2 regions of the Paenibacillus sp. GYB003 genome follow, and region 1 is predicted to be linked to the other one. Evidence: a T-box and tRNA genes for the amino acid it is inferred to sense, from the RefSeq annotation. Region 1 holds a T-box; the other holds one or more tRNA genes.

Region 1 (3,408 bases):
TATGATCGTTTCAAACGACGTCGAATTCCTGGATTTTCCAAATGCTCATCCGCTTTTCGCCAATCGTTAGGAGGGAACGAAACGATGACCTTCAACATCGACGCTCCGAATATTCCCGACGGCCTGACTCTCATCACCGATGAAGTAAGCTCGCTTCGTTCGAAGGACGAATATCGTCTCGGAGCCGTCGTCGATACCGTCATCGACGGTCGCGAAGCCTCGAAGGTTTCGTTCGACAAAGTCGCGTTTGCGAACGTCACCGTTACGGAATCGACGCTCAACGGCGTCGAGGCGACGGACGTCGCGTTCGACAAGTGCGATTTTTCCAACGTCGGCTTCACCTATTCGTTTTTCCATTGCGCGGAGCTCCGCAATTGCAAATGTATCGCGACGGATTTCACGAGGAGCCGCTTTCGGCACGTGCTTTTTTCGGCTGCGTCGGCGATTACGCCGCATTCCGCTTCGCCGCCTTCAAGCGGGTTTCTTTTGAAGGCGATTCCTTGATCGGCGCCGACTTTTTTCAATCCGCCTTTCAGGAGATACGGTTTGCGGAATGTCGGATCGATCAAGCCAATTTATCGGGCTGCAAGCTGGAAGGAATCGATTTGAGCGATTGAGAATTCGACGGATTGACCGTGGAAATCGAAGATTTGCGCGGCTGCATCATTTCTTCGCGGCACGCTTTTTCGTTCGTCAATTTGCTCGGACTGATCATGAAATGACGGATCCGGAGGTTGCATGATGGAGCAGCATATCGATCGGCGCTATGAAGCGGTTGTTTTCAGCGGACGGGACTTGAAGGAGAGCGAGTTCGTGAGCTGCACGTTCGAACGGTGCTCGTTCGCCCACGCTTCGTTGGAAGAAATTCAAACGAACCGCTGCCGGTTCGTGCATTGCGATTTTCAAGGCGCGATGCTGAACGCGTCCGTACATGCCGGCTCGGCTTTCGAAAACTGCAGTTTCGTGAACGCGAACCTTTTCGTCGCCACATTTACCGATTGCAAAATGACGGGCTCCGACTTTTCCAATGCGAATATGGACGGCATTACGCTGACGAACGGCGATTGGTCCTATACGAATCTGCGGCAAACGAGGCTGGCCAAGCAGCATCTGCGCAGCATCCGTTTTGTCGAGGCCGATCTGTACGAGGCCGATTTGGCGAAAGCGGACTTGCGCGACTGCGATTTGACGAGAGCCGTCATGGCCAAAACGAAGCTGCAGGGGGCGGATTTGCGCGGCGCGATTATGGACGGCGTCGATTTTAAATCGTTCGACGTGAAGGGCGTACGGATGGACGCCGCTCAGGCCGTCGTTTTTTTGCGCTCTTACGGCGCGAAAGTCGATTGAGGGCTTCGGCCTCCTTATGGCCCGACTTGAGGCGGGCGTCGTGGAAGCCGGGCTGCGCAAGGGGATGACGGATGCGCGGTATGGCGGTCACGGGGGAGGAAGGTTGCTTGACTTTACCGCTCGGAACCCTTTATAATATCTAAAAAGTTCTATATCGAATACAAGCTTTGACAAGGAACAGTAGCGAATTCACGTTTCGCAGAGAGCCGGCGCATGGTGAAAGCCGGTAAACGGGAAGAGCGAACTCGCCTTCGAGCCGACGGCATGACCCGGAAAGCGCCTTGATGCGCCTATTCGGCAAACCGGATCGTTGTCCCCGCGTTAAGGGGTAAAGTGGGCGCCGATCGAAGTACGGTCACGCGCCAACTAGGGTGGTACCACGGGAAACAAACCTCTCGTCCCTAGCGTTTGCGCTAGCGATGGGAGGTTTTTGGTTTGTTCGGGCAGCCGTCGCGGCGCTCGACGGGACCGGGTAGAATAGCGGAATGAAAGTACGCTATTGGAGCGGGACCATCGGCTTGCCGGTGCTATAGCGGAACCGCGTTCCGTTATCGGCAGAGGGCATGCCGGGACCGCACTGCAAAGCTTTGCTTCACTTTTTGGGGTATCTAAGGGAGGAAACGCATATGACGCAGCAAACGGGCTCGCCGAAAGAAGCGCAGGGCTATAACCCGCAGGCGATCGAGCCGAAATGGCAGCAATATTGGGAAACGAACAAAACGTTCAAGGTGCTCGAGCAATCGAACAAGCCGAAGTTTTACGCGCTCGACATGTTCCCGTATCCGTCCGGAGCGGGCCTGCACGTCGGCCATCCCGAAGGGTATACGGCGACCGACATCGTCTCCCGCTACAAGCGGATGAGAGGCTACAACGTGCTTCACCCGATGGGCTGGGACGCGTTCGGGCTTCCGGCCGAGCAGCACGCGCTCGATACCGGAAAGCATCCGCGGGACATCACGTTCACGAACATCGACAATTTCCGGCGCCAAATCAAGTCGCTCGGCTTCTCGTACGACTGGGACCGCGAAATCAGCACGACCGATCCGGCTTATTACAAATGGACGCAGTGGATTTTTATCCAGCTGTACAAAAAAGGTCTCGCCTACGTGGCGGAAGTGCCGGTCAACTGGTGTCCGGCGCTCGGCACCGTGCTCGCCAACGAGGAAGTGATCAACGGCCTCAGCGAACGCGGCAACCATCCGGTCATCCGCAAGCCGATGCGCCAATGGGTGCTGAAAATTACCGAGTACGCGGAACGTTTGCTCGAAGATCTCGAGGAGCTGGACTGGTCGGAAAGCATTAAAGACATGCAGCGCAACTGGATCGGCAAATCGACCGGCGCGGAAGTCGTCTTCGACATCGACGGACATGCCGGCCGCAGCCTGACCGTCTTCACGACCCGCCCCGACACGCTGTTCGGAGCGACCTACTGCGTGCTCGCGCCCGAGCACGAGCTTGTCGCCGCCATCGCGACGCCGGAGCAAGCGGCCGCCGTCAAAGCGTATCAGGACAAAGCGGCGATGAAAAGCGATCTCGAGCGCACCGATCTCGCCAAAGAAAAAACCGGCGTCTTCACCGGCGCGTACGCGATCAATCCGGTGAACGGCGCGAAAGTGCCGGTCTGGATCGCCGATTACGTGCTCGGCGGCTACGGGACGGGCGCCATTATGGCAGTGCCGGGCCACGACCAGCGCGACTGGGAGTTCGCGAAGCAGTACGACTTGCCGATCGTCGAAGTCGTGCAGGGCGGCGATCTCGCCAAGGAAGCGTATGCCGGCGACGGAGCGCACGTCAATTCCGGATTTATCGACGGGCTGAACAACGAACGGGCGATCGCCGCCATGATCGAATGGCTCGAGGCGAACGGCAAAGGACAAGGCAAGACGACGTACCGTCTGCGCGACTGGCTGTTCAGCCGCCAGCGTTACTGGGGCGAGCCGATTCCGATTCTCCATCTCGAGGACGGCACGATGAAGCCGGTGCCGGAAGACCAGCTGCCGCTGCTGCTGCCGGAGGTCGACGAAATTCGACCGTCCGGAACCGGCGAATCGCCGCTGGCGA
Region 2 (3,408 bases), on a different contig from region 1:
CAGCGTATGGTTGGCTACCTCGAACACGCTTGCCGCCATCCGAAGCAGCGGCTCGATCCAAAACGCCGCGTTCCCCCGGGCTTCCAAAGCCGGCAGCGCGTCCTCGCGAATAAAACCGGCAAGACCGCCGATGCTGGCGGCCACTAGAAAAAAAGCGGCCCACCGGTTCGCCTCGCGCTCCGGGTGCAGCCGATACAGCACGACGGCGGCCGCCAGCAGCGCCGCGAAATAGACGAGCATCTTGTCATCACCCTGCACGTACGTTTTCGGTCCCGTCTCGCAGCCGTCCCGCAGCGCCATCCTGCTTCGCTCGCCGCGGCAAGATGCCGCCAGGCGGGTCAACTTCCCATAGCGTTGCCGACGGGCCGATAGTTATAGCCAAATCATACCCTGCGCACCGGCGCGATTCAAGCGTCATCCTGCATTGACAAGCATTACCGGTTCCAAAGATTCGTAAGGCGGAAAGGGCGCGTATACGAACGAACGACCGAGCGACGCTCGGCCCCTCGTAACGGTCCGAATCGGCAAACGGCCTTTTCCCGTACGGGAAAGGCCGCTCGCTATGCTTCCGCACCCTCACCTTGCGGGAAAGCGGGCCATTTTTACGCACACCGGCTTGGACGCCTGTACCGTATGACCGGTATATTCCAGCTTGCCGGAACGTCTGTCGACGCGGAATACGACGATATTGTCCGAATCCCGATTGGCCGCCAGCAAATAGTCGCCTTCCGGCGACAACGAAAAGTGCCGCGGATGTCCGCCTCGTGTGGACACGTGCTCCACGACCGACAACGCCCCCGTTTCCCGATCGATCGCATAGACGACGATCGAATCGTGACCGCGGTTCGAGCCGTACAAAAAGCCGCCGTCCGGCGAAATTTGCACTTCCGCGCAGGCGTTTTCCCCCGCGAAGCCTTCCGGCAGCGTCGATACGACCTGAATCGTGCGCATGGCCCCGCTGTCCGCGTCGTAACGAAAGCCCGTTACCGTCGAATCGAGCTCGTTAATGACATACGCATAGGCCCCGTTCGGATGGAACGCCAAGTGACGGGGACCGGCGCCAGGCTGTACGGCCGTATCGCCGTGGAAGGCGAGCTTTCCGGCAACCGGATCGAGACGGTAGCCGCGAATGCGGTCCATGCCCAAATCCGGCACGAACGCGAACCGGTTGTCCGGGCTGAAAAACACCGAGTGCGGGTGCGGCCGGTCCTGCCGCTCGGGGTGGACGCTGCCGCCTTCGTGCTGGCGAACGTCGAGCAACTCGCCGACCGTGTCGTTTTCTCCCGCCGCCGACAAGCCGACCTTCCCGCCGGAGTAGCTGGCCACGGCAAAAAAACGATTGGTCGCATCGCGCTGAATATGGCATGTCGTCGTATCGACGGTGCCGACCCGTCCGATTTCCGTAAGCTTGCCCGAGGCCGGATCGATTTCGAACGTCACCGCCGCGCCTTGGCGCTGCCCGTCCACGAGCCGCTCCGCGATCGCGTACAGCCGTTTTTTTCCGGCGTCGAGACTTAAGAAAGTCGGATTTTGCAGCCCCGCCACTTGGTCCAGCGGCGTCAGCGCCCCGGTTTCCGTATCCATCCGGTATACGTAAACACCGTTATCTTTCGCCTCGGCATAAGATCCGATAAATACGAGCATAGTCCCGTTGCTTTGGTTCACGTTTCCGTTCCTCCTTGACGATGGTTGTCTCTGTTTTCGTTTCTTTTACTGTACACTTTTCGCCGGGGGAAGGAAAGCGGCTCCGGGCAAAAACAAAAGAGCCCTTGAACGCGTCAAGGACTCTTTCCGATAAGATGCGGTCGGAGAGACTCGAACTCTCACGGGCGTACGCCCACTACCCCCTCAAGATAGCGTGTCTGCCATTCCACCACGACCGCAGGCCGGGAACTGCCGAGCAGCTCCGGTATGAGCCATGTAGGACTCGAACCTACGACACCCTGATTAAAAGTCAGGTGCTCTACCAACTGAGCTAATGGCTCAAAAAAAGCCGAGATTCGACATGTTCTCATCCCGACCGACGTTATAAAGGTAATGACCCGTAGGGGATTCGAACCCCTGTTACCTCCGTGAAAGGGAGGTGTCTTAACCCCTTGACCAACGGGCCATTTGACTTGTAAATGCCGCCCTTCGAAGCGACAAGTGTTATTATAGCCGATATCCGGGACGTTGACAAGCCCTTTTTGCCGTTTTTTCGTTTTAAAATCGATCGCCCGGTATGGTATGCTTTTCCATATGGGAGGCGTTCGGAGCGGATACGCGCCTGCCGGACGAAGACGAGATTGTATGGATCCGGATGCTTGCGCCGAAACCGGATGCTTCGGCATGTATTGCCGAACCTGCTTCAGTGCCAACCGCCGCTTGTCGAAGCCTTGTTGAACATGAATCGGCGGCCCAGGCTCCGACCGGAAAGGACCGCTTTTTCCCGCCGTTTATGCGCTAGCCCGAACTTGAAAGCTGCCGTTCCCACCGTCATCATGAAAAATTACGTCATTACGATAAAAGGACGATATTCCTTATTCTTACCGGCTATCCGTCGTGTTCGGGCAAATGACGGACAGATGAATCGGCCGGCTTGAATGCTTTTTCCTATTTTGGACCGCTGCGTGGACGAATATGCGGAGAATGCGAAGCAATTGGCGAGAAAAAACGGCTTTACCAATTCGGGGAAAGAAAGGAGGAAGTCCAATGTTCGTCAGAGGGGCATTAACGTCAGCCGCATGCATCGTTATCCTGTATGTGCTGCTGCCGATTATTCGAGTAGATCCCGTTCGCTGGTCGTATTCCATCCACAACGCCGAAGGCCATATCCAGTTTGTGACGCGCATGGCCGCCGCCGCGATCGTCTGCGTCGGAATCGGTATCGCTGTCGCCGTGAGGCGGGGGCCGAACAAGCTTTGGCTCGGCGGCTTTGCCGTCGGACTCGCCGTCACGCCCGTTATCGTTGGGCTGCTGCTGTTGGCTTATGTGTTTTTGACGATCGCTCCGTGATAAAGCGGCCCAAGCGGTACTATCGAATTGACTTGATGCGCTGCTCCGACACCCTCTTCTCCCGGAAAAGGTTCCAGCTGCATCCTTTATTAGCAATCCAACCGTCATTGCATGAGGAAGGAACAAGGACCAGGTTTTACCTGCTGGTAAAAATCGTATTGTTTTGATCCGACTATTGGGGAACAATACAACTTCAAAGGCCAACGTAAGCATAGCGAACTGGAACTCACTAATAACGAACGTCGTTTCGTTAATTCGATCCAAAGTAGCCGAAATGAACAAATAAGAAAAACGTTTTTACTATTAGTGAACCTCGACCCCTTATTTATAAAATCAAGGTCATTATTTTAGACAAACGGGCGGAAGGCCGCAAATTAGCGCACTCAAGTTTACTATTACTGTACTTAGGTTCAT

What was found. A T-box is a leader RNA that pairs with one kind of tRNA and senses whether it is charged. The one in region 1 lies ahead of leuS (leucine--tRNA ligase), so its partner is inferred to be a tRNA-Leu.
Region 2: it has a tRNA-Leu gene. The T-box ahead of leuS (leucine--tRNA ligase) is inferred to sense a tRNA for this amino acid. The anticodon was not compared.

The regions. Positions count from the first base shown of each region.
Region 1 is NZ_JARBDC010000070.1:49,049-52,456, reverse strand. Features, by position in the region: gene PV407_RS23265 (pentapeptide repeat-containing protein) at 85-504, shown strand; gene PV407_RS23260 (pentapeptide repeat-containing protein) at 501-617, shown strand; gene PV407_RS23255 (pentapeptide repeat-containing protein) at 742-1,347, shown strand; T-box leader at 1,506-1,753, shown strand; gene leuS (leucine--tRNA ligase) at 1,974-3,408, shown strand, end outside.
Region 2 is NZ_JARBDC010000011.1:115,885-119,292, forward strand. Features, by position in the region: gene PV407_RS06995 (sensor histidine kinase) at 1-300, opposite strand, end outside; gene PV407_RS07000 (lactonase family protein) at 577-1,644, opposite strand; tRNA gene PV407_RS07005 (tRNA-Leu) at 1,801-1,883, opposite strand; tRNA gene PV407_RS07010 (tRNA-Lys) at 1,913-1,985, opposite strand; tRNA gene PV407_RS07015 (tRNA-Glu) at 2,039-2,110, opposite strand; gene PV407_RS07020 (hypothetical protein) at 2,692-2,994, shown strand.